3 regions of the Streptomyces sp. NBC_01689 genome follow, and region 2 is predicted to be linked to each of the others. Evidence: riboswitches for the same ligand, from Rfam matches in the RefSeq annotation. Region 2 holds a riboswitch; each other region holds the start of a gene.
The links. Region 2 has a riboswitch for cyclic di-AMP ahead of OG776_RS34340 (C40 family peptidase). Riboswitches for the same ligand answer to the same signal wherever they lie in the genome.
Positions count from the first base shown of each region.

Region 1: another riboswitch for cyclic di-AMP. It lies ahead of OG776_RS18205 (C40 family peptidase); the one in region 2 lies ahead of OG776_RS34340 (C40 family peptidase).
Region 3: another riboswitch for cyclic di-AMP. It lies ahead of OG776_RS35405 (NlpC/P60 family protein); the one in region 2 lies ahead of OG776_RS34340 (C40 family peptidase).

Region 1 is NZ_CP109592.1:4,309,302-4,320,032, forward strand. It holds gene OG776_RS18195 (peptidoglycan DD-metalloendopeptidase family protein) at 1-885, shown strand, start outside; gene pcrA (DNA helicase PcrA) at 1,055-3,589, opposite strand; cyclic di-AMP (ydaO/yuaA leader) riboswitch at 3,923-4,094, shown strand; gene OG776_RS18205 (C40 family peptidase) at 4,103-5,284, shown strand; gene OG776_RS18210 (tellurite resistance/C4-dicarboxylate transporter family protein) at 5,395-6,372, shown strand; gene OG776_RS18215 (hypothetical protein) at 6,350-6,703, opposite strand; gene OG776_RS18220 (C40 family peptidase) at 7,109-8,191, shown strand; gene OG776_RS18225 (hypothetical protein) at 8,309-8,941, shown strand; gene OG776_RS18230 (LuxR C-terminal-related transcriptional regulator) at 9,249-10,025, opposite strand; gene OG776_RS18235 (ATP-binding protein) at 10,073-10,731, opposite strand, start outside.
Region 2 is NZ_CP109592.1:7,993,224-8,002,707, reverse strand. It holds gene OG776_RS34350 (ATP-dependent Clp protease proteolytic subunit) at 109-765, shown strand; gene OG776_RS34345 (hypothetical protein) at 773-1,078, shown strand; cyclic di-AMP (ydaO/yuaA leader) riboswitch at 1,456-1,619, shown strand; gene OG776_RS34340 (C40 family peptidase) at 1,623-2,096, shown strand; gene OG776_RS34335 (LysE family translocator) at 2,204-2,920, opposite strand; gene OG776_RS34330 (LysR family transcriptional regulator) at 3,036-3,947, shown strand; gene OG776_RS34325 (ATP-binding protein) at 3,982-4,440, opposite strand; gene OG776_RS34320 (helix-turn-helix domain-containing protein) at 4,653-5,510, shown strand; gene OG776_RS34315 (DUF397 domain-containing protein) at 5,523-5,747, shown strand; gene OG776_RS34310 (8-amino-7-oxononanoate synthase) at 5,756-6,889, opposite strand; gene bioB (biotin synthase BioB) at 7,053-8,279, shown strand; gene OG776_RS34300 (adenosylmethionine--8-amino-7-oxononanoate transaminase) at 8,272-9,484, shown strand, end outside.
Region 3 is NZ_CP109592.1:8,226,664-8,237,394, reverse strand. It holds gene OG776_RS35405 (NlpC/P60 family protein) at 92-1,828, opposite strand; cyclic di-AMP (ydaO/yuaA leader) riboswitch at 1,885-2,059, opposite strand; gene OG776_RS42525 (hypothetical protein) at 2,317-3,423, opposite strand; gene OG776_RS35395 (GNAT family N-acetyltransferase) at 3,633-4,268, opposite strand; gene OG776_RS35390 (TetR/AcrR family transcriptional regulator) at 4,347-5,057, opposite strand; gene OG776_RS35385 (saccharopine dehydrogenase family protein) at 5,213-6,430, shown strand; gene OG776_RS35380 (pyruvate carboxylase) at 6,544-9,918, opposite strand; gene OG776_RS35375 (secondary thiamine-phosphate synthase enzyme YjbQ) at 10,132-10,554, opposite strand; gene OG776_RS42520 (putative leader peptide) at 10,675-10,731, shown strand, end outside.

The DNA of each region.
Region 1 (10,731 bases), 3.7 Mb from region 2:
ACCTTCGAGGAACTCCCGTACGAGCGGTCCGACGACGGGCACGACGGGTACGACTTCGAGGACGCCGATCCGGGGCACGAGACGCCCCTGCTCGACGACATGGAAGAGGTCGTTCCGGCCCCCCGTGCCGCGAACCGTCCGGCGTCCCGCTCCCGTCGCCGCTCCCCGGCCAAGCGTTCCGCGCTGCTCACCGTCGCCGTTCCCTCGGCCTGCGTGATGGGCGTCGCGGGGATCGCGGCCGCCTCCGTGGGCACCATGGGCGGGAACGACGCGAAGAACACGACGGCCAGCGCGCCCGACGCGACCGCGGTGAAGCCGTCCACCGCCAACAACAAGCTGGACACCCAGCTCCAGAGCCTGTCCGCGGGTGCCGACGACTTCGCCGACCGCGCCAGCCGGACCCAGGAACGCATCGACCTCAAGGCCCAGCAGGCCGCCGAGCAGCAGAAGGCGGCGGCCGAGGCGGCCCGCAAGGAGCGGCTGCGGCCCAAGTTCGTCCTGCCGGTCACGCAGAAAGGACTCAGCGCCTACTTCGGCCAGGCCGGCGTCAACTGGATGTCCGTGCACACGGGCATCGACTTCCCCGTGTCGTACGGCACGACGGTGATGGCCGCGACGGACGGGACCCTACGGACGCAGTGGAACAGCGCGTACGGGAACATGGCGATCCTCACCGCGAAGGACGGCACGGAGACCTGGTACTGCCACCTCTCCAGCTACAAGGTGCCGTCGGGCACCGTGGTGAAGGCCGGCGACCAGATCGCGTTCTCCGGGAACTCGGGCAACTCGACCGGGCCGCATCTGCACTTCGAGGTCAGGCCCGCGGGCGGTGCGGCGATCGACCCCCTGCCGTGGCTGCGCAGCCACGGTCTCGACCCGACGTGAGCGCGGGCGGCACCCGCTCGTCGTGACGCGCTCGTCCCACTCCACTTACGCAGCTTGAACCGCGGGGACCGGCGGGCTTCCTGGCCGGACGGGCTCCACCCGGCCGGACGGGCGCTCCGGGACCGGACGGTCCTCCGCGGAGTCCCGCCCGGTCACCGGGTTCAGCGGGTCAGAGCTTCTCCACCGGCGCGTACCGCAGCAGCAGCCGCTTCGGCTTGGGCTCTCCGAAGTCGACCGTGGCCTCCGCGTTCGCGCCCGTGCCCTTCACGCCGACCACCGTGCCCAGCCCGAACTGGTCGTGGGTGACCCGGTCGCCCACCGCGAGCGAGACGACGGGCTTCTCGGAGGCCCCACGGCGCGTCGCGAAACCGGAGGCCCCGGACGCCGCGGACCGCGAGCGCGAGGACGACAGCGAGGCCGCGACACCGGAGACGGGCCCCGAGGGCACCGGAGCGGTCGCGCCCGTGCGCTTCCACTCCAGATGCGCGTCCGGGATCTCCTCCAGGAAGCGGGACGGCGGGTTGTACGAGGGCTGGCCCCACGCGCTGCGCATGGACGAACGGGTGAGGTAGAGCCGCTCCCGCGCGCGCGTGATGCCGACGTACGCGAGCCGCCGCTCCTCCTCCAGCTCCTTGACCTGTCCCAGCGCACGCATGTGCGGGAAGACGCCGTCCTCCATGCCGGTCAGGAACACGACCGGGAACTCCAGGCCCTTGGCGGTGTGCAAGGTCATCAGGGTGATGACGCCGTTGCCGTCGTCCTCGTCCGGGATCTGGTCGGAGTCGGCGACGAGCGCGACCCGCTCCAGGAACTCGGAGAGCCCGCCCGCCGTACCGGCACCACCGGCCGCACCGGCGTCACCGGCGCCGTCCTCGCCCGCACCCGCACCCGACTCCTGCTCGAACTCCAGCGCCACGGCCGCGAGTTCCTGGAGGTTCTCGATCCGGGTCTCGTCCTGTGGGTCGGTCGAGGCCTGGAGCTCCGCGAGATAGCCGGTGCGCTCCAGGACCGCCTCCAGGACCGTGGCCGGGCCGGCGCCGGACTCGACGATCGTGCGGAGGTCCTCCATGAGCGTGTTGAAGCGCTTCACGGCGTTCGTCGAGCGCGCCGCCATGCCGTACGCCTCGTCGACACGGCGCAGAGCCTGCGGGAAGCTGATCCGCTCCCGCTGCGCGAGGGCGTCGATCATCGCCTCGGCGCGGTCGCCGATCCCGCGCTTGGGGACGTTCAGGATCCGGCGCAGCGGGACGGAGTCCTCGGGGTTGGACAGGACACGCAGGTAGGCCAGGACGTCCCGGACCTCCTTGCGCTCGTAGAAGCGGACACCGCCGACGACCTTGTAGGGCAAGCCGACGCGGATGAAGATCTCCTCGAAGACACGGGACTGGGCGTTCGTCCGGTAGAAGACCGCGACGTCGCCCGCCTTCGCCTCGCCCGCGTCGGTGAGACGGTCTATCTCGTCGGCGACGAACTGCGCCTCGTCGTGCTCGGTGTCGGCGACGTAGCCCGTGATGTTCGACCCCGCGCCCGCGTTGGTCCACAGGTTCTTGGGGCGGCGCGACTCGTTGCGCTCGATGACCGCGTTGGCCGCGCTGAGGATCGTCTGGGTGGAGCGGTAGTTCTGCTCCAGGAGGATGGTCGTCGCGTCCGGGTAGTCCTCCTCGAACTGGAGGATGTTGCGGATGGTCGCGCCGCGGAAGGCGTAGATCGACTGGTCGGCGTCACCCACCACGCACAGCTCGGCGGGTCCGAGATCGCCCTCGGCCGGCGGCACGTCCGCGGGGCGGTCTCCGCTCGCCGGCCCCACGAGTTCCCTGACCAGGGCGTACTGCGCGTGGTTCGTGTCCTGGTACTCGTCGACCAGGACATGGCGGAAGCGGCGGCGGTAGTGCTCGGCGACGTCCGGGAAGGCGCGGAGCAGGTTGACCGTCGTCATGATCAGGTCGTCGAAGTCGAGGGCGTTGGCCTCGCGCAGCCGCGACTGGTACATCGCGTAGGCCTGGGCGAGGGTCTTCTCGAAACCGTCCGCGGCCTGGCCGGCGAAGTCCTCCTCGTCGATCAGCTCGTTCTTCAGGTTGGAGATCTTCGCGCTGAACGACTTCGGCGGGAAACGCTTCGGGTCGAGGTCCAGGTCCCGGCAGACCAGGGCCATCAGGCGCTTGCTGTCGGCGGCGTCGTAGATCGAGAAGGAGGACGTGAAGCCGAGCCGCTTCGACTCGCGGCGCAGGATGCGCACGCACGCGCTGTGGAAGGTCATCACCCACATGGCGTTGGCGCGCGGGCCCACGAGCTGCTCGACGCGCTCCTTCATCTCGCCCGCGGCCTTGTTCGTGAAGGTGATCGCGAGGATCTGGCCGGGGTGGACATGGCGCTCGCCCAGCAGGTGGGCGATCCGGTGCGTCAGCACCCGGGTCTTGCCGGAACCGGCGCCGGCCACGATGAGCAGCGGGGAGCCGGAGTGCACCACGGCCGCGCGCTGGTTCTCGTTCAGTCCGTCCAGCAGGGCCGCCGGGTCGACGGCGGGCCGGTGGGCGCCGTCGCGGTAGTACGCGTCGCGGTCCGGGGGCACGTCGAAGCGGCCGCCGAACAGGTCGTCCGGAAGCGGCTCCGCCGCCTCGTCCTCGGGCGGCGGCGGGGGCTCTTCCTCATGGGCCCCGGAAGGCTTGAGGTCCGCCAGGAAGCTGTCATCAAAGAGGCTGCTCATCGCTCTCCGAGTCTAGGCGGCCCCACCGACAACCCGCCGCCACCCCGGAAACCGGGCCGAAATTCCCGGCCGGAGCCGGGGCGGGTGCGGGGCGAGTGCGGGGCGGACACCGGAGCGGATACCGGGTGCGTACGGCGGCCTGCCGGGACCGGCGCGCGCCCGCCCTCACCTTCCGGCGCCGCCCCGCTACGTTCGGCCACCCCGGACGACCCTCACGGCCGAGGTCACGAAAATGTATCGGGCATATCGCACATCAACCTTCACAGAGCACTTACGGGTTGGCTAGCGTGCGGGACAGGCCGCTCGACAGCCACCGGCGAACGTCGCCGGGCCGGGCGGCCTCCGCCGAGTCCGGCGCGCCCGTGCGGCGACCGGAGCCGGGGACCCGACCGACTCTGGGGTGAATCGGTCCGGCCGCCGCCGCGGCACGGACCGTAGGGCAAACCTTCCGGAACCACCCGCCCGAACCCGACAGCTAACCCGGTAGGCGGATGACGGAAGGAGTCGCCTCTCTTGGCGTCGCACCGCAAGTGGAGTCCTCCGGGCGCACGCAGGCCGGGCATACGGACCCCGGCCATCGCCACGGCCGCGCTGGCCTCCGTGGCCCTGCTGTCACAGACGGCCCACGCCGCGCCCCCGGCCGAGCCGCGGCCCACCCTCGAAGAGGTCGGGAAGAAGGTCGACGACCTCTACCACCAGGCCGAGACGGCCACCGAGAAGTACAACGCGACCAGGGAGAAGACCGCCCAGCAGCGCAAGCGCGTCGACACCCTCCTCGACGACGTGGCCCGGCGCACCGAGAAGCTCAACACCGCGCGCGAGGAGCTGGGTTCGTTCGCCGCGGCGCAGTACCGCACCGGGGCCTCCGCGCCCGGCAGCGCGAGCCTGCTGCTGGCCGACAACCCGCAGGACTACTTCGACCAGACCCAGTTGATGAACCGTCTGACCAGCCGCCAGAAGGCGGCCGTCGACGACTACGTCACCGAGCAGGCCGCCACCTCGAAGAAGCGCGCGGAGGCCTCCCGGAGCCTGCGGACGCTCACCACCTCGCAGGACGCGCTCAAGACCGCCAAGGCCGACGTGCAGGGCAAGCTCGCCACGGCGCGGGACCTGCTGTCGAGACTGACCGCCGACGAGAAGGCGCGGCTCGCCGCGCTCGCGAAGAAGAAGCAGGAGGCGGCCGACCGCGAGGCGGCGAAGCTGGCGGCCGAGCGGGCCGCCGCGGAGAAGAAGGCCGCGGAGACGGACGGACGGACGGGCACCTCGTCCGGGACGGCGGGCACCTCGTCCGGCACCACGGGGACCTCGGGGACCCCGGCCACCGACTCCTCGTACGCCGCCAAGGCCGGCAAGGCCGTCGCCTTCGCCCGCGCCCAGATCGGCAAGCCGTACGTGTGGGGCGCGACCGGGCCCGGCTCGTACGACTGTTCCGGTCTCACCCAGGCCGTATGGAAGGCCGCCGGTGTCACCCTCCCGCGTACCACCTACGACCAGGTGAACGCGGGCACCACCGTCCCGCTCTCCGCGATCGAGCCCGGGGACCTCGTCTTCTTCTACGGCGACATCAGCCACGTGGGCCTCTACGTCGGCAACGGGATGATGATCCACGCCCCCAAGCCGGGTGCGTACGTCCGCGAGGAGTCGATCTTCTACGGCGGTGAGTCGATCATCCACAGCGTGGTGCGCCCGGCCTGATCGCCCGCGCGGGACACGCGCGCCCGCGTATCCGTTCGCCCGACCGCGTATTCGTGGCGTACGCGCGCGCCCCACGGGCAAGCGGCCCCGAGATCCCTAGCATCGGGGCCATGCCAGCCACCTCGCCGCCCCGCAGCCCGTGGGTCCGACTCCGCACCTGGTGGGCGGAGAGCCCGCCCGCCGCCGCGGCAGCCGTCCTGGCCACCGGCATCCTCTCCGTCGGGCTGCACGAGGCCGGCGCCGAGATCCTCTCGGTGATCGCGCTGGTCCTGGCGGCCGTCACCTGGCTCGGGTTCGCCGCGGACTTCACCCTGCGGCTGCTGCGCGAACGGGAGCGGTGGCTGGCGGAGGCCGGCACACCGAGCGCGCTCACCGGCGTCGCCGCGACGGCCGTGCTCGGCACCCGGCTGACCAGCCTCGGGTGGCTGGGGCTCGCCGAGGTGCTGCTCGCGTGCGCCGCGGTGCTGTGGCCCGGGCTCCTCTTCCTGTTCGTACGGAGCCTGCGCGGCGGTATGCCCGGAAGCGTGTTCCTCGGCTGCGTGGCCACGCAGGGGCTCGCGGTACTGTCCGCCTCGCTCGCCGAGGCCACGCACGCGGACTGGCTCGCGTACGCGGCGCTGGTCCTGTTCTGGCTGGGGTTCCTGGTGCTCTACGTGGTGGCGCTGACGTGCTTCGCCTTCCGGGAGACGGCCACGGGCGGCGGCGACCACTGGATCGCGGGCGGCGCGCTCGCGATCTCGGCGCTGGCCGCGTCGAAGCTCGTCCTCGCCTACCAGGCGGACATCTACCTCTGGAACTACGACGACAACGGCGTGCTGCGCTGGGTGTGCCAGGCGCTGATCATGGTGACGCTCGCCTGGTACGCCGTCCTGGCCGTGGCGGAACTGCTGTGGCGGCGCCCGCGGTACGACGTGCGCCGCTGGGCGACCGTGTTCCCGATGGCCATGACGGCGGCGGCGGCCCTGTCGGTCGCGGACGCCGTCGGCTTCGGCTGGCTCAGGGGGCTCGGGCAGGTACTGCTGTGGATCTCGGTGGCCGCCTGGCTGCTGGTGACGGCGGGGACCGTCAGGTCCACAGCACCGCGATGAAGATGTTCGCGGTGGTGAGCAGCCCGACGAGCCCGAACAGACCCTTGTCGACCTTCTCGTCGTCCCGCTTCACGTAGACCAGGCCGAGGATCACGATCAGCAGGGCCAGCTTCACACCGATCTTCACGGTGTTGACCGAGTGGTCGTCGGCCTGGTTGAGGCCGACCAGGACGACACCCGTGACCAGCATGGTCAGCGCGCCGTGCAGCATGGCGGGGACGAATCGGGCGGTGCCCCGGCCCATCGCCTTCATCTGGGTGAGGAAGCCGCCGAGCAGTGAGGCGATGCCGATGATGTGCAGGCCCACGAAGAGATGGATGAGTACGTCCATGGGGCGGGAGCCTAATCGCCGGGGTGTGCCCCTCCCGGCACCGGGCCACCCCTTGTGGACCCGTAGCACCTGAGAACACCCGATCGCCCCGGAACCATCCCATCGGTCATCACCCTGTGTGAAATCGCCGGGGCCGGACCCGGATCACCGTCACATACGGTCACCCGGCGATCCAGTTACGCCAGTTCCGTACATGGTGTTACCGAGCCCTCGCACTCAGGTTTAGCGTCCTCCACCAGGTGCCCGGCTCCCCACCGCCGCCCGGGCCAGGGGCGGCAGTCGGACACCCCCGCCGAGAAAGGTCCGGCGGCGACCCGCTCCCCCTGTGTGGGCCGCCGCCGGACGCGTCACCGATGACCGCGCTCTCCCCGGCGGTCACGTCCCCAGGGAAGGATGTGGGCCCTCGTGGCTGCGCACCGCAAGCCCAGACAGCGCTCACTCGGCGGCCACACGGTCCGCACGGCCGCGACCATCGCCCTCGCCGGCGCGGCGACGACGGCCGGATTCGAGGGCACCGGGCACGCGGAGCCGCAACTGTCCCCGGCGCAGGTGCAGGCCCGGGTCGACAAGCTGTACCAGGAGGCCGAGGTCGCCACGGAGAAGTACGACGGGGCGAAGGAGAAGGCCGACCAGGCCTCGCGACGGCTGCACGACCTGCGCGACGAGACCGCCCGCCGGGAGGACCGGCTCAACACGGCGCGGGACGCGCTGGGTTCGATCGCCGCGGCGCAGTACCGCAGCGGGGGCCTCGACCCCGCTCTGCAGCTCGCGCTCTCCGACCGGCCCGACCAGTACCTGGACGGCGCCGCGTTCGCCGAGCGGGTCGGTGACCGGCAGGCGGGAGCGGTGGCCAGGGTGCGCAAGCAGCTGCGGGAGGTCGAGCAGCTGCGCGGGGCCGCGCACGTCGAACTCGCCGCGCTCGCCACGCGGCAGGCGGAACTGAAGCGGGCCAAGAAGACGATCACCGGAAAGCTGGACTCGGCGCGTCGGCTGCTGTCGCGGCTCACCGACGAACAGCGGGCGCGGCTCGCGGACCCCGGCACGGCCGGCGGTGCGGTCCGGCACGCCTCACGCTCCGCCGCGCGGGACCTGGGCCCGTCCTCCTCGTCGCCCTCGGCCGGTTCCGTCGCGGCCCCCAACTCCCGTGCGGCGGCCGCTGTCTCGTACGCCTACGGCAAGCTCGGCAGCCCCTATGTGTGGGGCGCCACCGGGCCCGACGCCTTCGACTGCTCGGGGCTCGCCCAGGCCGCGTACCGCTCCGCGGGCCTCCAGCTGCCGCGCACCACGTACGCCCAGATCAACGCGGGCCGACGGGTCTCGCGCTCCGAACTCCTCCCCGGTGACCTGGTGTTCTTCTACTCGGGCATCAGCCATGTGGGGATCTACGTGGGCAACGGGATGATGATCCACGCCCCGAACCCCACCGCGCCGGTGCGTCTCGCGCCGATCGACCAGATGCCGTTCGCGGGGGCCACCCGGGTGGCCTGAGCGTGCGGGTCCACCCGGGTGGCGCGAAGACGCCGGGGCGGATCGGCGTGGTGGGGGTCCGGGGGTGGATCGCGGTAGCGTCGACGGGGACCGTGTCCCGTCGTCCGAGAGGTCCCGATGCCCGGCTTCCTGTTGCCGCCGCCTCCGCCGCCCGCGCACGTCCGCTCCTGGCCGGACCGGGCGGCGCTGCTGGCCGACCGGCGACGGGCACTGGAGGAACTGCGCGGACGCAGTCTCGGGGTGCACCGGGTGCTGCTGCTCTGGCTGCTGGCCCTCGCGGCGATCGTCGGCTGGGCGCTGCTGGTGCTGCCGCTGCAGCAGATCGAGCAGCGCGACCCCACCGGTGTCTTCCTGGGCCCGCTGTTCGCCCTGCTGGGCCTGGCCGCGCTCGCGCCGACGGTCTTCGCCGTCGCGCTGTCCGTGCGCAGCGACCGTCGCCTGCACGAACTGCTGCAGGCCTGGACCGAGTTGGACCGCCACCCCGCGACCGACTCCCGGCTCCGCTCCCCCGGGCTCAGCCTCTTCTGGCTGCTCTCCTCGCTCGGCGTCTGCGCGATCGGAGTCTGGACGTCCTACGCCGCGGCGGCACCGGGCGGGCCCGGGCAAGGCCTGTACAGCGAGGTCGTCCAGGGGGTCGGGATCGGCCTGATCCTGTGGACGACCGGCCTCATCGGAATCGCGAAGGCCGTACGCCACTACCGCTGGGCACTGCGCATCCTGGGCCCGGCGTCCACCGCCCACCACCGGTAGGCGTCCGCCGGGGAACACCGGTGAGCGTCCGCCGGGGACATCGGTGGTCGCCCTCCCGGCGACACCGGTGAGCGTCCGCCCGGGACATCCGCACACGTCCACCCGGCGACACCGGCGCGCGCCCGCGGGCGACCTCCGCACGGGTCATCCGGAAGGCGCCGGCACGCGTCCCGCCTGGATACCGGAGGGCGCGGCGTGGGACCGGCCCCGGGACACCGACGGGCCGCCGGTGTCCGCGCGGTCCGGCGGACGACGGGCTCCGGCGGCCGCTCCGGGCGGACGACGGCCGGTCCCGGCGGGCGGCGGGTCAGACCAGGCGTCGTGCCGTCGCCCAGCGCGTCAGCTCGTGGCGGTTGGAGAGCTGGAGCTTCCTGAGGACCGCCGAGACGTGCGACTCGACCGTCTTGACGGAGATGAACAGCTGCTTGGCGATCTCCTTGTACGCGTAACCGCGGGCGATGAGACGCAGGACCTCGCGCTCGCGCTGGGTGAGCCGGTCGAGGTCCTCGTCGACCGGCGGGGCGTCGGTGGAGGCGAAGGCGTCGAGGACGAATCCGGCGAGGCGGGGCGAGAAGACCGCGTCGCCCTCCTGCACCCGGAAGATGGAGTCCACCAGGTCGGTCCCGGTGATCGTCTTGGTGACGTAGCCCCGGGCGCCGCCGCGGATCACCCCGATGACGTCCTCCGCGGCGTCCGACACGGACAGCGCGAGGAAACGGACCGGCTGTTCGGCGTCCCCCATCAACGGGGCGCAGCGGCGCAGCACTTCGACACCGCCGCCGCCCGGCAGATGGACGTCGAGCAGCACCACCTCGGGCCGGGCGGCCGTGATGACCGTGACCGCCTGGTCGACGTCCGCGGCCTCGCCGACCACCTGGACGCCGGTCCGCTCGGTCTGCCCGATCTCGGCCTGCACTCCCGTACGGAACATGCGGTGGTCGTCGACGAGGACGACCCGTACATGGCGTCCGCCCGGGGCTCCGGACGGCTCGGCGGTGTCCCCGGCGGCCGGTCCGCCCGCCTCCGGGGACCCGGTGGCCGCCTCCGCCCCGGTCGCGGTGTCGCCCGGGGCCTTCGGGCCCATGGGCCCGGAGGACCCGGCCGGCTGTCCGGTCGGACCGTTCGCGTCGCTCATGACGTCTTCTCCGCCCTCTCCATTTCCAGCTCGACCTCCGTGCCGCCGTCCGGCACCGCGCGCAGCCGCGCCGTGCCGCCGTGGCGCTCCATGCGGCCGATGATCGATTCTCTGACGCCCATGCGGTCGGCGGGTATCGCGTCGATGTCGAAGCCGGGGCCGCGGTCGCGGACGGACACGAAGACCGTCCTTCCCTCGACTTCGGCGTAGACCTGTACGGCGCCGCCCTCGCCACCGTACTTGGCGGCGTTCACCATGGCTTCCCGCGCGGCCTGCATCTGTGCGGCCAGACCCTCGTCGAGCGGGCAGTCGCCGACCACGACGACCTCGATGGGGACGCCGTGCTTGTCCTCCACCTCGGCGGCGTTGCGGCGGACCGCCTCGGCGAGGGTGGCGGGCTCGTCGGCCTCGTCCTTGCCGGTGCCCTCCGGCTTGTAGAGCCAGGCGCGCAGGTCGCGCTCCTGGGCCCGGGCGAGCCGGCGCACCTCGTTCGCGTTCTCCGCGTTGCGCTGGATCAGGGTCAGGGTGTGCAGCACCGAGTCGTGCACATGGGCGGCCACCTCGGCCCGCTCCTGGGCCCTGATCCGCATCAGGCGCTCCTCGGAGAGGTCCTGTGTCATGCGGACGAGATAGGGGCCGGCGAGGAGCGCCGTGC
Region 2 (9,484 bases):
CCCCCTTTTTTTTCGCTGTCGGCCGATTCCCTCGACAAGATCTGTACGTCCTGTACGTTTTTCACAGGGAGCGGCTCGCCGGAGAGTCGCCCGGAGGAGGCGCCAGTCATGCACGAACCGTCCGCCCGCCATGTCCTGCCCGAGTTCACCGAGCGCACGGCCACGGGACACCGGTCCCTCGACCCGTACTCCAAGCTGCTCGACGAGCGCATCGTGTTCCTCGGGACACCCGTCGACGACGCGTCGGCGAACGACGTGATGGCCCAGTTCATGCACCTCGAACACCAAGCGCCGGAGCGGGACATCTCGCTCTACCTCAACTCCCCCGGCGGCTCGTTCAGCGCGATGACGGCCGTCTACGACACGATGCGCTACGTCACCTGCGACGTGGAGACCGTGTGCCTGGGGCAGGCCGTGTCGGTCGCCGCCGTCCTGCTGGCGGCCGGCACACCGGGCAAGCGATTCGCCCTGCCGGGCGCCCGGGTGCTGCTCCGCCAGCCCTCGCTCGCCGGGCCGGTCGAGGGGCAGGCGAGTGATCTCGCCCTCCAGGCCGAGGAGTTGACCCGCACTCGGAAGCTGCTGGAGGACATGCTCGTACGGCACACGGGGAAAAATCCCGAACGAGTCGCCGCCGACATCGAGCGGGACACGATTCTGGACGCGCAGGCCGCGCTGGCGTACGGGCTGGTGGACGGGATCATCCCGAGCCGCAAGAACCCGCCCAGCGCGCCCGGTGCGGGAAACGCCACACCCGACGCGAGGTGATCCGCCGATGGTGCCCGAACTGCCTCCGCTGCCCGCTCTGACCCACGCCGAGGCCGAGCTGATAGACCGCTGGCTCGACGTGGTCGACCTGGTCGGCCGGATCAACCCGGCCCGCCCGGGAGACACCTATCGCGGGCTGCGTGCCGCCCAGGCGCTCGTCGGCAAGGCGACCGCCCTGCGGGACGCCCTGGCCCTGATGCACCAGCGGGGCGAGAGCGAGGTGCACGCGCCGACCCTGGCGCAGGCCCTGCGGGTCCTCGACGGCGAGCGGCGGGCCGCCCGCGTCACCCTGCCTCCCGGCTCCGGCAGTTGACGTCCGGACCCGGGCCGTCGCGCGAACCGCTCCGCGGAGCGGTCTGCGAAGCGTCCGGCCCGGGTTTCAAACGGACCAGTCGGCGTACCCCCCGACGGCGTAGCCGCACGTCCTTTCGGGTGGCCCCGGAAGTTGCGCAACACGCTTGCCCAAAAGGCCGAACGGGACGCTCCGTTGCTGGTAAGAGCGTTGCCGACATCCCCAACACCCCTCGAACAGAGGAGTGTCCACCCGAACGGGTGAGTGGTGAGTAACCCCACAAATCATCGGTTCCGCTCGGATTTTCCGACATCCATGCGTGAAGATCCCTTCCGACGACAAGCCCCCGCCACACCGGCGGGGCGGTCCGGGCGGACGCCGAGTCCTGCCGCCGCCCGGATGACCGGTCGACAGATGTGCATCGGCAGGAGTGGAGGACCCAGCAAGACGGGCCGCCGGAGAGATCCGGGCGGCCCTTGGGGTGAAGCCGCGTAAGCGGCCGGGCTACTTCGCCAGCCCGAATCCGACAGGTCATCCTTCACAGGCGGTTGACGAAGGGTTGCGCATGACTGCGCTGAATCGTGTCCCGTCGCTGCTGTCCCGGGCCGGTACGGCCTCGGCTCTGACCATCGCCGCCGTGGGCGGCAGTCTCGTGGTCCCGGGCGTCGCGGCCGACGCCGAGGCCGCCACACCGGCGACGAGGGCGCTCCAGGTCGCGGCATCCAAGAAGGGCGCCCCGTACAAGTACGGCGCCACCGGGCCGCGCCGCTTCGACTGCTCCGGGCTCACGCTGTACTCGTACAAGAAGGCGGGCAAGAAGCTGCCCCGTACGGCCGCGGGGCAGTACAACAAGAGCCACCACATCTCCGCGTCGCACCGCAAGGCCGGTGACCTCGTGTTCTTCCACTCGGGCCGGAGCGTGTACCACGTCGGCATCTACGCCGGGAAGGGAAAGATCTGGCACTCCCCGAAGAGCGGGGAGGTCGTGAAGCTCCAGAAGATCTGGACGAAGAGCGTCTGGTACGGCCGGATCAGCTGACCCGGGCCGAGGGGCGGCGGCGCCGGACCGCCGCCCCTCGGCGCACCGGCCCGGCGGGCTCTCAAGCCCTCTGCGGCCCGGCGGGCCTTCAGCGGCCCGGCGGGCTCTCAGGCCGTCAGCGGCTCCAGGAGGAGCACCAGGCCGAGCACGGTGAGCGCGGTCCCGGTGACCGCCTCCACGGCGCGGGCGGCACGCGGCCGGCGCAGCCACCGGCCGAGCCGGTCGACCAGCAGGGCGACCGCCGGGAACCACACCAGGGCGAGGGCCACCACGATCAGGGCCAGCACCAGGGTGCGGGGCATCGCCGGGCTGCCCGCGGGCACGAACTGCGGAAGCAGGCTCAGGAAGGTGATCGGCGCCTTCGGGTTCAGCGCATTGGTGACGAAGCCCTGCCGCAACGGACGGCTCCCGTCCCCGGGGTCGCCGGACCCGGGACCACCGGACCCGGGATCGCCGGAGGCCGGCCCGCCGGGCGGCTTCCCGCCCGGCGCCGCCGGACAACGCTCCGGGCCCGGTTCCCGCTCCCGGTCCCGCCGCCGGCGCGGGCGCAGACCGGCCAGCGTCCGTGTCCCGAGGTACAGCACGTAGCCCCCGCCGAGGACCTGCAGCGTCCGGAACAGCGCCGGCACCGCCGTGAGGACGGCGGCGACACCGGCGACGGCCAGCGCCGTGTGCAGCAGCAGCCCGCCCGCGACTCCGAGCGCGCACGCCACCCCCGCCCGGCGGGAGGTCAGGGCGTTGCGTACGACAACCGTGAAGTCCGCGCCGGGCATGGCGACCATTCCCGCGGCGACCCCGGTGAAGGCGATGAGCTGTCCGTCCATGGCCACCAGGCTGCCTCGGCCGGGCCTTCAGCAGGTATGTCGAATATCCTGGACCGGTCTTAAGCATTCGTTGGGACCCGGGCCGGCGCCGGGCCCGGACCCGGGGAGCCGTGCGATGTACGACCCGACACGGCTGGCGGCCCTGGTGGCGGTGGCCGGGGCCGGGTCCATCACCCGGGCGGCCGAACGCCTCGGCTACAGCCCGCCCGCCCTCTCCCAGCAGCTCGCGAAGCTGGAACGGGAGGCGGGCGCGCCGTTGCTGGTGCGCTCCCCTCGGGGAACGCGGCTCACGGAGGCGGGCGAGCTGCTCGCGGCCCGGGCCCGCCGCGTCCTCGACGAGCTGGAGCAGGCGCGCCATGAACTGGCCCGGCTGACCGGTCTGTCCGGAGGCACCCTGCGGCTCGGCACGTTCCAGACGGCGGGCATCCATCTGCTGCCGCCGGTGCTCAGCGCCTTTCGCCGGGCCCACCCGGACGTGGAGCTGACGGTCGCGAACTACGAGCCGCCGGACGGTGTCACGGCGGTCGCGGCGGGCGAGGTGGACCTCGCGCTGACCCACACCTACGAGCCCGCGGACCCGGCGCCGCTTCCCTCGTCGGTGTGCGCGGAGCCGGTGCTGGTCGAGGAACTGGTGCTCGTCACCGCTCCGGGTCACGTCCTCGCGGAGGGCGCGGCCCGGCTGCCGCTCTCCGGACTCGCCGGGCAGCCGCTGATCAGCATGGCCCCGGACCATCCGCCGCGGCAGGGAGTGGAGGCCGCGCTGGCCCGGGTCGGGGCCACCCCGGCCGTCCGGGTCGAGAGCCCCGGGTACGCGCTGGTGTGCGCGCTGGTCAGTGCCGGACTGGGGGTCGCGGTGGTGCCGGAGATGGTGGCCAGGACGGCGGCCACCCCGGTGGGGCTGCGGCTGCTGGAACCGGGAGATCTGCGCCGTACGATCTCCGTCGTCCACCGGACCGACCGGCGGGCACCCGCGGCGGAGGCGTTCCGGGCCCTGTTGCGGGGCGCGTTCGGGAGGGCGGCGCGGTAGGGACGCCGACGGGCCGGACCAACTGATCGTTTCCTCAGGGCTCTTGTGGACCGCCGGCCACCACCGGCTGGGCCCGCACCGTCCACGGCAACTCGATGGAGACCGTCTTGCCGCCCTCCCGGGTGGGACGCACGAGGACTCTGCCGCCGCATTCCGCGGTCAGCCAACGGATGATCACCATCCCGCGTCCGTTGTCCTGTTGGACCGCGGCGGGCAGTCGCTTCGGGAAGCGCGGATGGCTGTCGGTGACACCGATGCGCAGTTGTTCGTCCCGTTTCAGCAGGACGTCCACCGTGAAGGTGGGCGACTGGCCGAACGTGTGCTGGACGGCGTTGGTGGCGAGTTCGGACACGATCAGGCGTACGGTGTCGGCGGCTTCGGCGTCCTCCGGCAGGCCCCATTCGGCCAGCACGTCGATGACGAATTTCCGGGCCGCGGAGACCGAGGCGGGATCGCTCGGCAGAGTGACGGATGCTTCCTGGTGGTCTGCCATGACGACGTCGTCCCTTTCCCACGGGACCGGAGTCCGACACGGAGCGGATGGTTCGAGTACGGTCCCGGACTGGTGCTTCGCGCCAGACTGCCATCACCGGGCCGGTCACGGGCGCGATCCACCGAGATATGCATATATCTGTCGCTCGAAGCGGTGAACTCTGCGACGGCAGACCGTATTTGGGCGGCTCGGAAGGAGTAAGGAGTACGGCCATGCAGCACGGTCCCGCGGTACGACGCCGCAAACTCGGTGCCGAACTGCGCGCGCTGCGCGCCGGTGCTGGCCTCACCAGCGGTGAGGCGGCCGGCCTCGTCGGCTGGCACCAGTCGAAGGTGAGCCGGATCGAGACGGGCACCAGCGGGGTGAAACCGGCCGATGTGGAGCGTCTTCTGGACGCGTACGGCGTCCGGGAGAGCGGATTACGGGAGCTCCTGCTCGGACTGGCCGGATCCGAGGGCAACGGGCGGCACCACTGGTGGCACGCCTACCGGGGAGTCCTGCCGCCCGCCTACCGGGACTTCATCAGCCTGGAGTCCCAGGCCAGCGGGATGCGCACGCTGGAGACGTCCGTGGTACCGGGGCTGCTCCAGACCCCCGAGTACGCCCGGGCGGTGACCCGGGCGGCGGTGGGCGGGCTGGCCGACGACAAACTGGACGCGCTCGTCGAGGTGCGCCTCGCCCGGCAGGACGTGCTGCGGTCGCAGCCGCCGCTGGAGCTGGCCGCGGTCCTGGACGAGGCCGTACTGCGCCGCGAGGTCGGCGGGCCCGAGGTCATGGCACGTCAGCTGGCCCGGCTGCGGGAGGCCGCGGCCCTTCCCCAAGTCCGGCTCCAGGTACTGCCCTTCGCCGCCGGGGCGCACGCCGGAGTGACCGGCCCTTTCGTTATTTTCTCATTTCCGAACACAACTGATCTCGACGTGGTTGTTCTCGACCACTTGACGAGTAGCCTCTACCTCGAACGGAAAGAAGACCTTCAGGCCTACACCGAAGCCTTCAACACCCTTCGGTCCCACGCCCTTTCACCCGAGGACTCGTTGGACTACATCGCCGGGATAGGTGACGGCGCGTAAGGAGGCACCCCCATGACCGCAATGCCTCGGTACGTACCCCTCAGTACCTCACTCCGTGACGTGCGCTGGCGGCGCAGCAGCCGCAGCACGGGAATGAACAACTGCGTCGAGACCGCGCGACCGGGCCCAGGGCCCTGGGCCGGACTCGTCGCCGTGCGCGACTCCAAGAACACGGCGGGCCCCGCCCTGCTGTTCACCCCCGCCAGTTGGGAGGGGTTCATCGCCGGACTGAACTGACCGCCGCCTCACCGGTTCTCCGAGATCACCCGTACGGCCCGCTCGATCTGGGCGTCGGTGAGATCCGCCCGGGCGGTCAGCCGCAGCCGGGAGATGCCGTCGGGCACGGACGGGGGGCGGAAGCACCCGACGGCGAGCCCCGCCTCGCGGCAGTCCGCGGCCCACCGCACGGCCCGTTCCGGGGACGGCGCGCGCACCGAGACCACGGCGGCGTCCGGCCGTACGGCCTCCAGTCCCTCGGCGGTCAGCCGGGTGTGCAGCGCCGTCGCCACCGCGCGGGCCCGGTCGGCCCGCGCCGGCTCACGGCGCAGCAGCCTGAGCGCCGCGAGGGCCGCGCCCGCGGCCGCCGGTGCGAGACCCGTGTCGAAGATGAAGGTGCGCGCCGCGTTGACCAGGTGGTCGATGACCGGTGCGGGCCCGAGGACGGCGCCGCCCTGGCTGCCGAACGACTTGGAGAGCGTGACGGTCACGACGACGTCCGGAGCGCCGGCGAGGCCCGCGGCGTGCGCGGCGCCCCGGCCTCCGCTGCCCAGTACGCCGAGTCCGTGCGCGTCGTCGACGACCAGCGCCGCCCCGTGCGCCCGGCAGGCGGCGGCCAGACCGGCCAGCGGTGCCGCGTCGCCGTCCACCGAGAAGACCGTGTCGGAGACGACGAGGGCGGGACCCTCGTGCGTCCCGAGCGCCTTGCGCACGGCGTCGGGGTCGGCGTGCGCGACGACCTGGGTGGTGCCGCGGGCCAGCCGGCAGCCGTCGATCAGCGAGGCGTGGTTGCCCGCGTCGGAGACGACGAGCGAGCCGTGCGGCGCGAGCGCGGTGACCGCGGCGAGATTGGCCGCGTATCCGGAGGAGAAGACCAGCGCGGCCTCGAAGCCGCAGAACTCGGCGAGCTCGCGTTCGAGTTCGGCGTGAAGTCCGGTAGTGCCGGAGACGAGCCGCGATCCGGTCGCGCCCCCTCCCCAGCGGTGCGCGGCGGCCGCGGCCGCGGCCGTGATCTCGGGGTGGCGGGCGAGGCCGAGATAGTCGTTGCTCGCCAGATCGAGCAGGGCCGAGTCGGCGGGGCGCGGGCGCAGGGTGCGGACGAGTCCGGCCCGTCGGCGCTGGTGCGCCTGCTCGTCGATCCATGCGAACGGCGATCCGGCCATGCTGGTGCCTCCGGGCCCTCGGGGTGGTGGTTTTGTAGGCAGTGCACAGACCCTAGCGGGACGGTCCGGCGCCCAGGATGTGGCAATACCCACACGTCGAACCGTGTCTGTTGTGCGATCTCTCCTTGGCCGCACCCGCTCGGATACGTCAGGATCGGATCTCATGGACCTGCTGAACACGCTGGTGGACAAGGGGCTTCGGCGCGAGCTGCCGACCCGTGACGAGGCGCTGGCCGTGCTGGCCACGTCCGACGACGACGTGCTCGACGTGGTGGCCGCGGCCGGGAAGGTCCGCCGCCACTGGTTCGGCCGTCGAGTGAAACTCAACTATCTGGTCAACCTGAAGTCCGGGCTCTGCCCCGAGGACTGCTCGTACTGCTCGCAGCGGCTCGGCTCCAAGGCCGACATCCTCAAGTACACCTGGCTCAAGCCCGACCAGGCCTCGCAGGCCGCGGCGGCGGGCCTGGCCGGGGGCGCCAAGCGGGTCTGCCTGGTGGCCAGCGGACGCGGTCCGACCGACCGCGACGTGGACCGGGTCTCCGACACCATCAAGGCGATCAAGGACCAGCACGAGAACGTCGAGGTGTGCGCCTGCCTCGGTCTGCTCTCCGACGGTCAGGCCGAGCGGCTGCGCGAGGCGGGCGCGGACGCCTACAACCACAACCTCAACACGTCCGAGGCGACGTACGGGGACATCACGACCACGCACACGTACGCCGACCGGGTGGACACGGTCCAGAAGGCGCACGCGGCGGGCCTGTCCGCCTGCTCCGGTCTGATCGCCGGCATGGGCGAGAGCGACGAGGACCTCGTGGACGTGGTGTACGCGCTGCGCGACCTCGACCCCGACTCCGTTCCGGTGAACTTCCTGATCCCGTTCGAGGGAACCCCGCTCGCCCAGGAGTGGAACCTGACACCGCAGCGGTGTCTGCGCATCCTGGCGATGGTCCGTTTCGTCTGCCCGGACGCCGAGGTCCGCATCGCGGGCGGCCGTGAGGTCCATCTGCGCACGATGCAGCCGCTCGCCCTCCACCTCGCCAACTCGATCTTCCTCGGCGACTATCTGACGAGCGAGGGCCAGGCGGGCAAGGCCGACCTGGAGATGATCGCGGACGCCGGGTTCGAGGTGGAGGGCGCCGGCGAGGTGACCCTGCCGGAGCACCGTGCGGCGGCGGGCGGCGGGTGCGGCGCGCACGCGGACGCCGACGCGGCGGGCTGCGGGTCGCACGCGGAGTCCGGGTGCGGGTCGCACGAGGCCGGTGGGTGCGGGTCGCACGCGGGGGGCGGTGTGTGCGGCTCGGCTCCGGTCGAGGTGCCCGCCGAGGCGCGTACGGATCTGGTCGCCGTGCGCCGCCGGGGTGCCGGAACGGATCTCGCGCCCAATGCCTGACCTGTCCCTGCGGGAGCTGCTCGAACTCGACCGGCGCCATGTCTGGCACCCGTACGGGCCGATGCCGGGACGCCAGGAGCCGCTCGTCGTGGAGTCGGCGAGCGGGGTGCGGCTGCGGATGGCGGACGGCTCGGGCGATCTCGTCGACGGGATGTCGTCGTGGTGGTCGGCCATCCACGGCTACAACCACCCGGTGCTGAACGACGCGGTGCGCGCCCAGTTGGAGCGGATGAGCCATGTGATGTTCGGCGGGCTCACCCATGAGCCCGCCGTGCGGCTGGCCAAGCGACTGGTCGACATATCTCCCGAGGGGCTGGAGCACGTCTTCCTCGCCGACTCCGGTTCGGTCTCGGTCGAGGTCGCCGTCAAGATGTGTCTCCAGCACTGGCGTTCGCTCGGCCGCCCGGCCAAGCAGCGGCTGCTGACCTGGCGGGGCGGGTACCACGGCGACACCTGGCAGCCGATGTCGGTGTGCGACCCCGAGGGCGGGATGCACGAGCTGTGGCAGGGCGTGCTGCAGCGCCAGGTGTTCGCCGACGCCCCGCCGGCCGGGTACGAGGAGTCGTACGCCGCACACCTGCGCGAGCTGATGGGGCGTCACGCGCACGAGCTCGCCGCGGTGATCGTGGAACCGGTGGTGCAGGGCGCGGGCGGGATGCGCTTCCACTCCCCCGCGTATCTGCGGGTGCTGCGGGAGGCGTGCGACGCGCACGACGTGCTGCTGGTGTTCGACGAGATCGCCACCGGTTTCGGCCGTACGGGAACGCTCTTCGCGGCGGAGCACGCGGGCGTGACGCCGGACGTGATGTGTGTGGGCAAGGCGCTGACCGGCGGGTACCTGACCATGGCGGCGACGCTGTGCACGGCCCGGGTGGCCGAGGGCATCTCGCACGGCGAGGTCCCGGTGCTCGCGCACGGCCCGACCTTCATGGGCAATCCGCTCGCCGCCGCGGTGGCGTGCGCCTCCGTCGACCTGCTGCTCGGGCAGGACTGGCAGACCGAGGTCAAGCGGATCGAGGCGGGACTGCGGGAAGGACTGGCGGAGGCCTCCTCGATGCCGGGGGTCCGGGACGTGCGGGTGCTGGGCGCGATCGGTGTCGTCCAGCTCGACCACGAGGTCGACATGGCGGCGGCGACGGCCGCCGCCGTGCGCGAGGGTGTGTGGCTGCGCCCGTTCCGCGACCTCGTCTACACGATGCCGCCGT
Region 3 (10,731 bases), 230 kb from region 2:
GCACCCGGCCGACCGCCGGGGACAAGTCCGCCCGGTGCCCTCACCGGATCGGTACGGGCACCGGGCGGACCGGGGTCTTCCGGGACGTCCCCTACACCGGCCGTGCGGCGCTGTGGATCGCCGCCTGACCCGCGTAGAAGATCGACTCCTCGCGTATGTACGCCCCCGGACTCGGCGCGTGGATCATCATGCTGTCGCCGATGTACAGGCCGACATGGCTGACGTCGCCGTAGAAGAAGATCAGGTCGCCGGCCCGCAGGTCGGTGAGCGGGATCGGCGTGGTGGCCGCCGCCTGGTCGCCCGCGGTGCGCGGGAGCGCGACCCCGGCCACCATCCACGCGGCACGGGTGAGGCCCGCGCAGTCGTACGAACCCGGCCCGGCCGCGCCCCATACGCACGGCCTGCCGATCTGGGCGCGGGCGAAGTCCAGCGCCTTGGCGGCCTTCACGTCGTATCCCGAGCCGGCCGTGTCGCCACCCACGGCCATGCCCGCGATGCCCGGCATCCCGGCACCGACGGATGCCGCCGGGGCGAAGGACGCGTCGGGGGCGACGGTCACGGCGGGGATGTGTCCCGTGTGCGAGCCGAGGGGCGTGCGGGGCGGCTCCGCGACGAACGACGGATCCGGCGTGGTGAGCGGGTCCGGGGCGACGAGTCGGTCGGGCCCCCAGGCCACGCCCTGGGCGTAGGACAGCTCCGGGGCGTAGGACGTCCCAGGGGCGAACGCCGTGTCCGAGGCGAAGGTCATGCCCGGCGTGAACGTCGTGTCCGGGACGAAGGCCATGCCCGGGACGGACGCCGTGTCCGACCCGAAGGCCGCACCCGGGCCGGCCACGACGCCCGGCAGGGACCCCGTGTCCGACGTGGACGCCGGGTCCGGGGCGAACGTCAGTCCCGAGGACGACATCATCGCCGCGTACAGGGGGGTTCCCGCGTCGAGGGAGGCGTCGCCGCCGAGGAGGTCACCCGCGTCCGGGCGGGCGGCCGTGTCCACCCGCGCGCCGAGGCCCGCACCGGCCGACACCGGTCCCCGCCACTGCTCCTCGGCCTCACGGCGGACCAGTTCCTCGGCGCTCGGCCAGGCCTGCCGGGCCGGCGGTGCCTCGATCGCCGCGACCGGGGCGGTCCGCTGCTGGACGGCGTGCCGCGCCAACAGGTCACGCGCGAGGGCGAGTTTACGCCGGTTCCGCTCCTTGCGGCTCTTCAGCGAGGAGGAGGAGTGAGGGGACTCGACGGCCGGCGCGGGCAGTGCCCCGGCGGCCTCCTGACGCACCCCGGTCCCGGCCTCCAGCGCCGCGACGGCCCTCCCGGCGGGGAGTTCCGCCGCCGGTCCGGCCGCCGGACGGGCGGTCAGCTCCGCCCTGGGCCCCGCTCCGGGGCCGGCGGTCAGCTCCGGGACGGGGCGGCCCGGGGCCTCCAGCGCCCGGGCGGAGGAACCGCTCTCCAGGGGCTTGGAGACGGGTGCGGGGAGCGCCTCCGCCCGGCGCTTCGGCGTCCTGTCGGCCGGCAGCCGCGCGGGGGCGCTCGGGCCCAACTGGGCGCGGGCCACGTCGAACCAGGGCCGGGACACGTCGTCGAGCGTGGTCTCGGTGTTCCTGCGGCCGTTGTCCCGCGCCGGGTTGAGGCGACCGCGCGAACCGCTGAGCATCGCGCGGGTCGCGTTGTAGTTCCCGGTGGCGGTCTCGGCCCGGTCGTAGAGGGAGCTGATCCGCTGCTGGACCTCTTCGCGGCTCGGGGCGTCGCCCCCTCCGAGGGAGGGGGAGTCGGGGCTCTGCGGGAACAGGCCCGCCGAGGAGCGGGCCGACGTCGCGGGTGCGGAGCGGGACATGCCGGGGAGGCTGCTGCCTCCAGGGCCCGGGGTGCGTTCCGGCGCCATGACGGACGTACTCCTTCCGTACTCCGCCTACCGAGTTAGCTGTCGGGTTCGGGCGGACAGATCCGGAAGGTATGCCCTACGGCCGTTGCCCGGTCGGGCAGTTGGGCCGATTCACCCCAGGGTTCGGTTGGGTCCCCGGCTCCGGTCGCCGTGAGGCCGCACCGGATTAGGCGGAGGCCAACCGACCCGGCGAGGTTCGCCGGAGGAAGTCGTATGGCCTGGCGCCAACTTAGCCAACTTGTGTCCCTCGCGTGAAGATTGATGTGCGAAGTGTCCGATATGTAATTGTGACCTTCGTCGTATTCACGATCTCGGACGAGTTCTTGCGTACTTTCTCGGGAGGCGCGGGCCGACGCCGGGGCCGGTCCGCCGACGACACACCGCGCCTCCCGGCACCCACGCGCGCGGGGGGTCCGCCACGGGGACGCCTTCTGCCCATGTCAGCGCGCTCGTGGCGACGCGTCGCCGGCGCGATGCCCGACGGCCCGCCGGGCTGTCCGCGCGGCTGGCCTCAGCCCGGACAAGGTGTCCGATGCGGACGCCCCGTCCCCGGACGAGCCGTCCCTCGCGGACGGCCCCGGGCCGGACCGCGCGTCCGCAACGGACGGCGGGACAGGAACGGACCATGGGCCAGGACCGGTTGGGGCGGGCGAAGCCCACGGGACGGAAGCGGCTCCGGTCGGGAGGGTCGGGAGACCCACCGTCCGGCGCTCGGGAAACAGGATCGCCAGGGCCCGCAAGGATCTTCGCCGGCGCCCGTGGAGAAGCCCGAGGACCAGCGCGGCCGCCACCGCGATCAGGTGTTCCCGGCCCGCCAGATTGGGCCTCGCGATCGACTCCCACACCATCGAGCCGCCGGTGAGCGCGAACACCACGGGTGCGCGTCGGACGACGGCGAGGTAGGTGAACAGGCCGACCACCGCGGCGGACGGCCCGGTGTCCAGCACGTCCCCGATCCTGGCTGGCAGACCCAGGCCCCACCAGCCCGGCCCCATCGCGATCATCACGCGGACGGTCAGGGTGCCGGCCAGCGTGGTGACGTAGGCGATGGCCAGGGTCCGGGCCCGGCCGAGGGCGAGTTCGGCGAGCGCGAACGCGAGGAACAGCTGGGTGATGCCCGCCCACACGGGCAGGTCGAGGGCCGGGACGTACAGCGACACGGGGGTGCGCAACAGGGCCAGCGGCAACGGCAGGGACGCCGTGACCCCGCCGGTCAGCCGCACCACCGTGGCGCCGGTCGGATGCTGGGCGATCGCGTGGAAGAAGACGACACCGAAGGCGGCCACGAAGGCCAGCAGGAGTCCGGACAGTCCACGGCGCGTCAGCTGCCGGAGCGGTTCGACGGCCATGCCGTGCCACTCGCGGCGCAGGGCGCGCCCGGCGAACGACACGAACCGGTACGCCGTGCCGCCCCGCCGGCCGCGTACGTCGTCGCAGGGGACGTCGCGGGGAACGTCGCACACACCGTCCGGCGCGTCGTCCCTTGCGTCGTCCCGCGCACGAGGACGCGCGCCGTCGTGCGCGTCCTCGTGCGCACCCGCGTGCACGGCGCGCAGTGGTGGACCGGCGCCGGCTCCCGCCGTCCGGCCTGCTCCGTTGCCGACATCGCCGTGACGTTCTTCCGCCGCCCCAAGCAATGCCCTCTCCCCCCACCGACCGCAGGACGTCTCCTCATAAAGAGGCAGGAGATCCTCATAAGGTTGAGTCCGGCCCCTCCCTCTCCCCGGCACACGGCCGCCCGCACCTCCCGTGCGGATCAGGGCGAGCGGCGCGTCCGGCCCGTCCGCCTGCCGAGATACGTCAGGGGTCCCGGGTCCGGTACGGGGATCACGTGGAAGCCGAGGCGGTCGTAGAAGGCGCGGGCGGAGGTGTTGGCGGTGACCATGCCGAGGTGGACGGCCGGGACACCGCGACCGGCGAGCGCCCCGAGGAGGGTGTCCATCAGCGCCCGGCCGTGGCCCCTGCGCTGCCAGTCCGGGAGCAGGTCGATGTGCAGATGCGCCGGATACGCGGCGAGTTCGGGCAGGATCATGCGCTCGGGGTGGTGCAGCAGGTCGACCATCTCCTCGCTCGGCGAGCGCGGCGGCGTCGCGCTCCGGGGGTGGCGCGGGGCGACGGCCGGGATCCAGACGTCCCGGAAGTCCCGGACGAACCGCGCGGTGTCGGAGGTGCCCACCACGTAGCCGACCGCCCGACCGGTCCCGTCGTCGAGCACGAAGGCCAATTCCGGTTCGAGGTGGCAGTAGGGGTGGGCGAACAGGGTCGGCATCAGCTCCAGGTCGGGGTGGACGGCCCGCGAGTCCCCTCCTTCGTGGGCCGTCATCACACACACGTGGGCCACCGCGGCGCGGTCCTCGGCCCGGTACGGGCGGATCGTCGGCTCGTGAGTCATGAGCCGTATCCTCCCGCCGTGGGAGCGCTCCCGCCACCGTCCGGACGCGGGTCGCGAGACGTCCGGACGACGTCGACGTCAGCGGACCCGCAGCGCCCGCCACTGCGCCGCGGCGCTGTCCAACAGCATCTCCAGGGCCGTCGGATAGGCGCTGTCGACCATGCGGGCCACCAGGAGGGGTGCCGCCTCCGCGATCCGGGGATGGGTGGCACGCGGCAGACGCGCGTACGTCGAACGCCACATGTCCTCGTCGGCGCTGCGGCTCTCCCGGGGCAGTGCCAGAGAGGCAGCGTCGAGGGCGGCGAAGGCGAGGGTCTGGTCGATGAAGGCCTGATAGATCCGTACCGTGTCGGGCAACGGGAACCCCGCCGTGCGCAGGACGTCGAGGATGGCCTCGTCGGCCGCCAGTTCGTGGGCCCGGCCGGTGACCCGGTTCGCGGTCAGCAGGGCCGCCTGCGGATGACCGACGTACACGGCGTGGATGCGCAGCCCGAGGCCGCGCAGGTCCGAGCGCCACTTCCCCGTGGGCCGCCAGCCCTCCAGGGCCTGGCCGATCAGCGCGTCGCCGATCGCCAGGGTCAGATCGTCCATACCGCGGAAGTACCGGTACAGGGTGCTGGGATCGGCGTCCAGGGCCAGGCCCAGCCGGCGCGCGCTGAGTCCCGCGCTGCCGTGCTCCCGCAGCATCCTGAGGGCCGTCTCGACGATGAGCCGCTCGGACAGCACGGTGCCGCTCCTGGTGGGGCGCCGACGCCGCCGCTTCTCCTCGGGAACCACCGCTTTCGGCACCGTCGCCACCTCGCTCTCCCGGTCCCGCCGCGCCTCGGCTCTTATGCCAACACCATTGACCTTATCCGAGCGCCGGGCGTTGGATCGGCCGCCAGGGGCGCCGCTTCCCGGTCCGCGCGGGCACGTCCCTTCTCCGCAGAGAGGAAGTCCGTGTCATGCGTGTTCTGCTTGTGGGAGCCGGCGGTGTGGGCACCGCCATCACCCGGATCGCGGCCCGTCGCCCCTTCTTCGAGACGATGGTCGTGGCCGACTACGACCTGGGCCGCGCCGAGGCCGCGGTCGCCGCGCTCGCCGACGCCGGCCGCTTCCGTGCCGAGCGTGTCGACGCGTCCGACCAGGCCGCGGTGACCGCGCTGCTGAGCCGGCACGGGTGCGACGTCCTGCTCAACGCCACCGATCCACGGTTCGTGATGCCCCTCTTCCAGGCGGCGCGCGCGGCCGGCGCCACCTATGTCGACATGGCGATGTCCCTGTCGCGCCCGCATCCCGAGCGGCCGTACGACGAGTGCGGGGTCATGCTCGGCGACGCGCAGTTCGCGCAGGCCGCCGACTGGGAGAAGGCGGGCGCGCTCGCTCTCGTCGGCATGGGGGTCGAACCGGGGCTGTCCGACGTCTTCGCGCGCTACGCCGCCGACGAACTCTTCGACGAGATCGAGGAGATCGGCATCCGCGACGGTGCGAACCTCACCGTCGACGGCTACGACTTCGCTCCGTCCTTCAGCATCTGGACCACCATCGAGGAGTGCCTCAACCCGCCGGTCGTCTACGAGGCGGACCGCGGCTGGTTCACCACGGCGCCGTTCAGCGAGCCGGAGGTCTTCGACTTCCCCGAGGGCATCGGTCCGGTGGAGTGCGTGAACGTGGAGCACGAGGAGGTGCTGCTCGTGCCGCGCTGGATCGACGCGCGGCGGGTGACCTTCAAGTACGGCCTGGGCGAGGAGTTCATCCAGACCCTCAGGACGCTGCATCTGCTCGGGCTGGACCGCACGGACCCGGTGACCGTGCCGAGCGCCGCGGGCCCGGTGCGGGTGTCGCCGCGGGACGTCGTGGCCGCGTGTCTGCCGGACCCGGCCACGCTCGGCGAGCGCATGCACGGCAAGACCTGCGCGGGCACGTGGGTGCGCGGCACCAAGGACGGCGCGGCGCGCGAGGTCTACCTGTACCACGTCGTCGACAACCAGTGGTCGATGGCCGAGTACGGCTCCCAGGCGGTGGTGTGGCAGACGGCCGTCAACCCGGTCGTGGCCCTCGAACTCCTGGCCACGGGGGCGTGGAGCGGCGCCGGGGTCCTCGGCCCCGAGGCGTTCTCGGCCCGCCCCTTCCTCGACCTGCTCACCGCGTACGGGTCGCCGTGGGGAATACGGGAGCAGTGACCCGGTCCGGGACCCGGACCACTCCCTGCGCGCGGGCGCCCGGCCTGCGAGGGCCGTCGCCGGTCGGTGCCGGTCGGCGACGGCCGGCACCGACCCGCACCGCCCCGCCCCGCCTAGTCGATCACCATCAGCAGATCGCCCGCCTCCACCTGCTGGACGGACGTGATGGCCAGACGTCCCACCGTTCCGGCGACCGGGGCGGTGATGGCGGCCTCCATCTTCATCGCCTCGATCGTCGCGATGGTCGCACCCGCCTCGACCTGGTCCCCGGCCGCGGCCGACAGCGTCACCACGCCGGCGAACGGTGCCGCCACGTGCTTCGGGTCCGTCTTGTCGGCCTTCTCCGCCGCCGGGAGGTCGGAGGCCACCGAGCGGTCACGCACCTGGATCGGCCGGAGCTGGCCGTTGAGCGTGGCCATCACGGTACGCATGCCGCGCTCGTCCGCTTCGCCGATCGCCTCCAGGACGATGAGGAGCCGCACCCCGGGGTCGAGGTCCACCTCGTGCTCCTCCCCCGGCCGCAGACCGTAGAAGAAGTCCTTGCTCGGGAGCACGCCGGTGTCGCCGTAGGCGTCGCGGTGCGCCTCGAACTCCTTGGCCGGGCCCGGGAAGAGCAGCCGGTTGAGGGTGGCCCGGCGGTCCTTCTCCAGTCCGTCGCGGTCCTCGCCGGACAGTTCGACGACCGGCCTGGGCGCGGCGCGGCCCTTCAGGGCCTTGCTGCGGAACGGCTCCGGCCAGCCGCCGGGCGGATCGCCCAACTCGCCGCGCAGGAAACCGATCACGGAGTCCGGGATGTCGTACGCGCCGGGGTCGGCCGCGAACCGTTCGTGCGGGACGCCCGCGCCGACGAGGTGCAGGGCGAGGTCGCCGACCACCTTGGACGACGGGGTGACCTTGACCAGGCGGCCGAGCATGCGGTCGGCTGCGGCGTACATCGCCTCGATGTCCTCGAACCGGTCGCCGAGGCCCAGTTCGCGTGCCTGGACGCGCAGGTTGGACAGCTGACCGCCGGGGATCTCGTGGTCGTAGACGCGTCCGGTGGGCGAGGCGAGACCGGCCTCGAACGGCGCGTAGATCCTGCGGACGATCTCCCAGTACGGTTCGAGGTCGCCGACCGCCCGCAGGCTCAGTCCGGTCGGCCGCTCCGAGTGGTCGGTCGCCGCGACGATCGCGGACAGCGACGGCTGCGAGGTGGTGCCCGCCATGGAGGCCACCGCCCCGTCCACGGCGTCGGCACCCGCGTCGATCGCGGCGAGGTAGGTGGCCAGCTGGCCGCCCGCCGTGTCGTGGGTGTGCAGGTGGACCGGCAGGTCGAACTCCCTGCGCAGCGCGGTCACCAGTTTCGCGGCGGCGGGCGCCCGGAGCAGTCCGGCCATGTCCTTGATCGCCAGGACGTGCGCGCCGGCGTCGACGATCTGCTCGGCGAGCCGGAGGTAGTAGTCGAGTGTGTAGAGCTTCTCGGCCGGGTCGGACAGGTCCGAGGTGTAGCACAGGGCGACCTCGGCGACGGCCGAGCCCGTCTCGCGCACGGCGTCGATCGCTGGCCGCATCTGGCCGACGTCGTTGAGCGCGTCGAAGATGCGGAAGATGTCGATGCCGGTCCGGGTGGCCTCCTCGACGAAGGCGGTGGTGACCTCCGTGGGGTACGGGGTGTAGCCGACCGTGTTGCGGCCGCGCAGCAGCATCTGCAGACAGATGTTGGGCACCGCCTCGCGCAGCCGGGCCAGACGGTCCCACGGGTCCTCGGACAGGAACCGCAGGGCCACGTCGTAGGTGGCGCCGCCCCAGCACTCCAGCGAGAGCAGCTCGGGCAGCGTGTGGGCCACCGTGGGGGCGACGGCCAGCAGGTCCTTGGTACGCACCCGGGTGGCCAGCAGGGACTGGTGGGCGTCCCGGAAGGTGGTGTCGGTGACCGCCACGGAGCGCGACTTCCGCAGCCACCGCGCGAAGCCCTCCGGCCCGAGCTCCGTCAGCCGCTGCTTCGACCCGGCGGGCGGTGCGCCGGTGGGGACGTCCGGCAGTTTGGTCGTGGGGTCGATCAGGTGCGGGCGTTCGCCGTGCGGCTTGTTGACCGTGACGTCGGCGAGGTACGTGAGGATGCGGGTGCCGCGGTCGGCGGAGTGGCGGGCGGTCAGGAGATGCGGGCGTTCCTCGATGAACGAGGTGGTGACCCGGCCCTCCTGGAAGTCCGGGTCGTCGAGGACCGCCTGCAGGAACGGGATGTTCGTGGCCACCCCGCGGATGCGGAACTCGGCGACCGCGCGCCGGGCGCGCCGTACCGCGGTGGCGAAGTCCCGTCCCCGGCAGGTCAGTTTGACCAGCATGGAGTCGAAGTGGGCGCTGATCTCCGAACCGACGAAGGCGGTACCGCCGTCCAGCCGGATCCCGGAGCCGCCCGGTGAGCGGTACGCGCTGATGGTGCCGGTGTCGGGCCGGAACCCGTTGGCCGGGTCCTCGCTGGTGATCCGGCACTGCAGTGCGGCGCCCCGCAGCTGGATCCGGTCCTGGGAGAGGCCGAGGTCGGCCAGGGTCTCGCCGGAGGCGATGCGCAGTTGCGCCTGGACCAGGTCGACGTCGGTGACCTCCTCGGTCACCGTGTGCTCGACCTGGATCCGCGGGTTCATCTCGATGAAGACGTGGTTGCCGTCCCGGTCGAGAAGGAACTCGACGGTGCCGGCGTTGCGGTATCCGATGCTCTGCGCGAAGGCCACCGCGTCGGCGCAGATGCGCTCCCGCAGCGCGGGGTCGAGGTTGGGTGCGGGTGCCAGTTCGACGACCTTCTGATGGCGCCGCTGCACCGAACAGTCCCGTTCGAACAGGTGGATGACGTTCCCCTCGCCGTCGGCGAGGATCTGCACCTCGATGTGGCGGGGGTCGACGACGGCCTTCTCCAGGAAGACCGTGGCGTCGCCGAAGGCGGACTCGGCCTCGCGGGACGCCGCCTCGATGGCCTCGCGCAGGTGCGCCGGGTCGTCCACGCGCCGCATGCCACGCCCGCCGCCGCCGGCGACCGCCTTGACGAACAGCGGGAAGCCGACGTCCCGTGCGGCGGCCGTCAGCTCCTCCAGATCGGTCGACGGCTGCGACGACCCCAGGACGGGGACGCCCGCCGCGCGTGCAGCGGCGACCGCGCGCGCCTTGTTCCCGGTCAGTTCCAGCACACCGACGCTGGGCCCGATGAACGTGATCCCGGCCTCCTCGCAGGCCTGCGCCAGCTCGGGGTTCTCGGACAGGAATCCGTAACCGGGGTAGACGGCGTCGGCCCCGGCCCTGCGTGCCGCTCCCACGATCTCCTCGACCGACAGATAGGCACGCACCGGGTGCCCTCTCCGGCCGATCTCGTAGGCCTCGTCGGCCTTGAGACGATGCAGCGAGCCGCGGTCCTCGTAGGGGAACACCGCCGCCGTTCCCGCGCCCAGTTCATAGGCGGCGCGGAACGCGCGGACGGCGATCTCACCACGGTTCGCGACAAGTACCTTCCGGAACATGCACAGTCCCTTCCTGACGTTCGCGACGGGCGCGCCCGACGGGGCGCCCTCGTGACTGTTGCCCTGTCTACACCCGGACCAGAACAGCCTGGGCCGAATCATCACCGGCCGGTCGTGCGTCCCCGCCATCGTGAAGATCATCAAGGGGTGCCCCGCGGACCCCGGCCCGCCCCGCGGACGCCGTGCGCGACGGGCCTCGCGGAACGCGCTCGCTCAGCCGAGGAAGCTCAGCCGCACCTGGCGTTCGGGGTTGGAGACGTTCGTGTCGACCAGGCACACCGACTGCCAGGTCCCCAGCTCCAGCCGTCCGCCGAGCACGGGCAGGGTCGCGTGCGGCGGGACGAGTGCCGGGAGCACGTGGTCGCGGCCGTGACCCGGGCTGCCGTGGCGGTGCTGCCAGCGGTCGTCGGAGGGGAGCAGCGCGTGCAGGGCGGCGAGGAGGTCGTCGTCGCTTCCGGCGCCGGTCTCGATGACCGCGATCCCGGCCGTGGCGTGCGGTACGAAGACGTTCAGCAGACCGTCGCGCCCGGCCGCCGCCTCCCGCAGGAAGGCCTCGCAGTCGCGGGTGAGATCGACGACCGTCTCCGCGGAGCCGGTGGTGATGTTCAGGACTCGGGTGGTGAAGGCATCGGACATGCCCCGATTCTCACCCGTGCGCCGGGCTGCGCCTACGACCGGACCGGCGGCCGTGGTGACGGGGTCCAGTCCGCGAGACACCATTGACCGGGCATCGACAGGCTGACTACTTTCTGCCGCATGTTGCGTTCAGCCCTGCTCACCACGCGCGGTCACATCGACCTGCTGCGGGTGGCC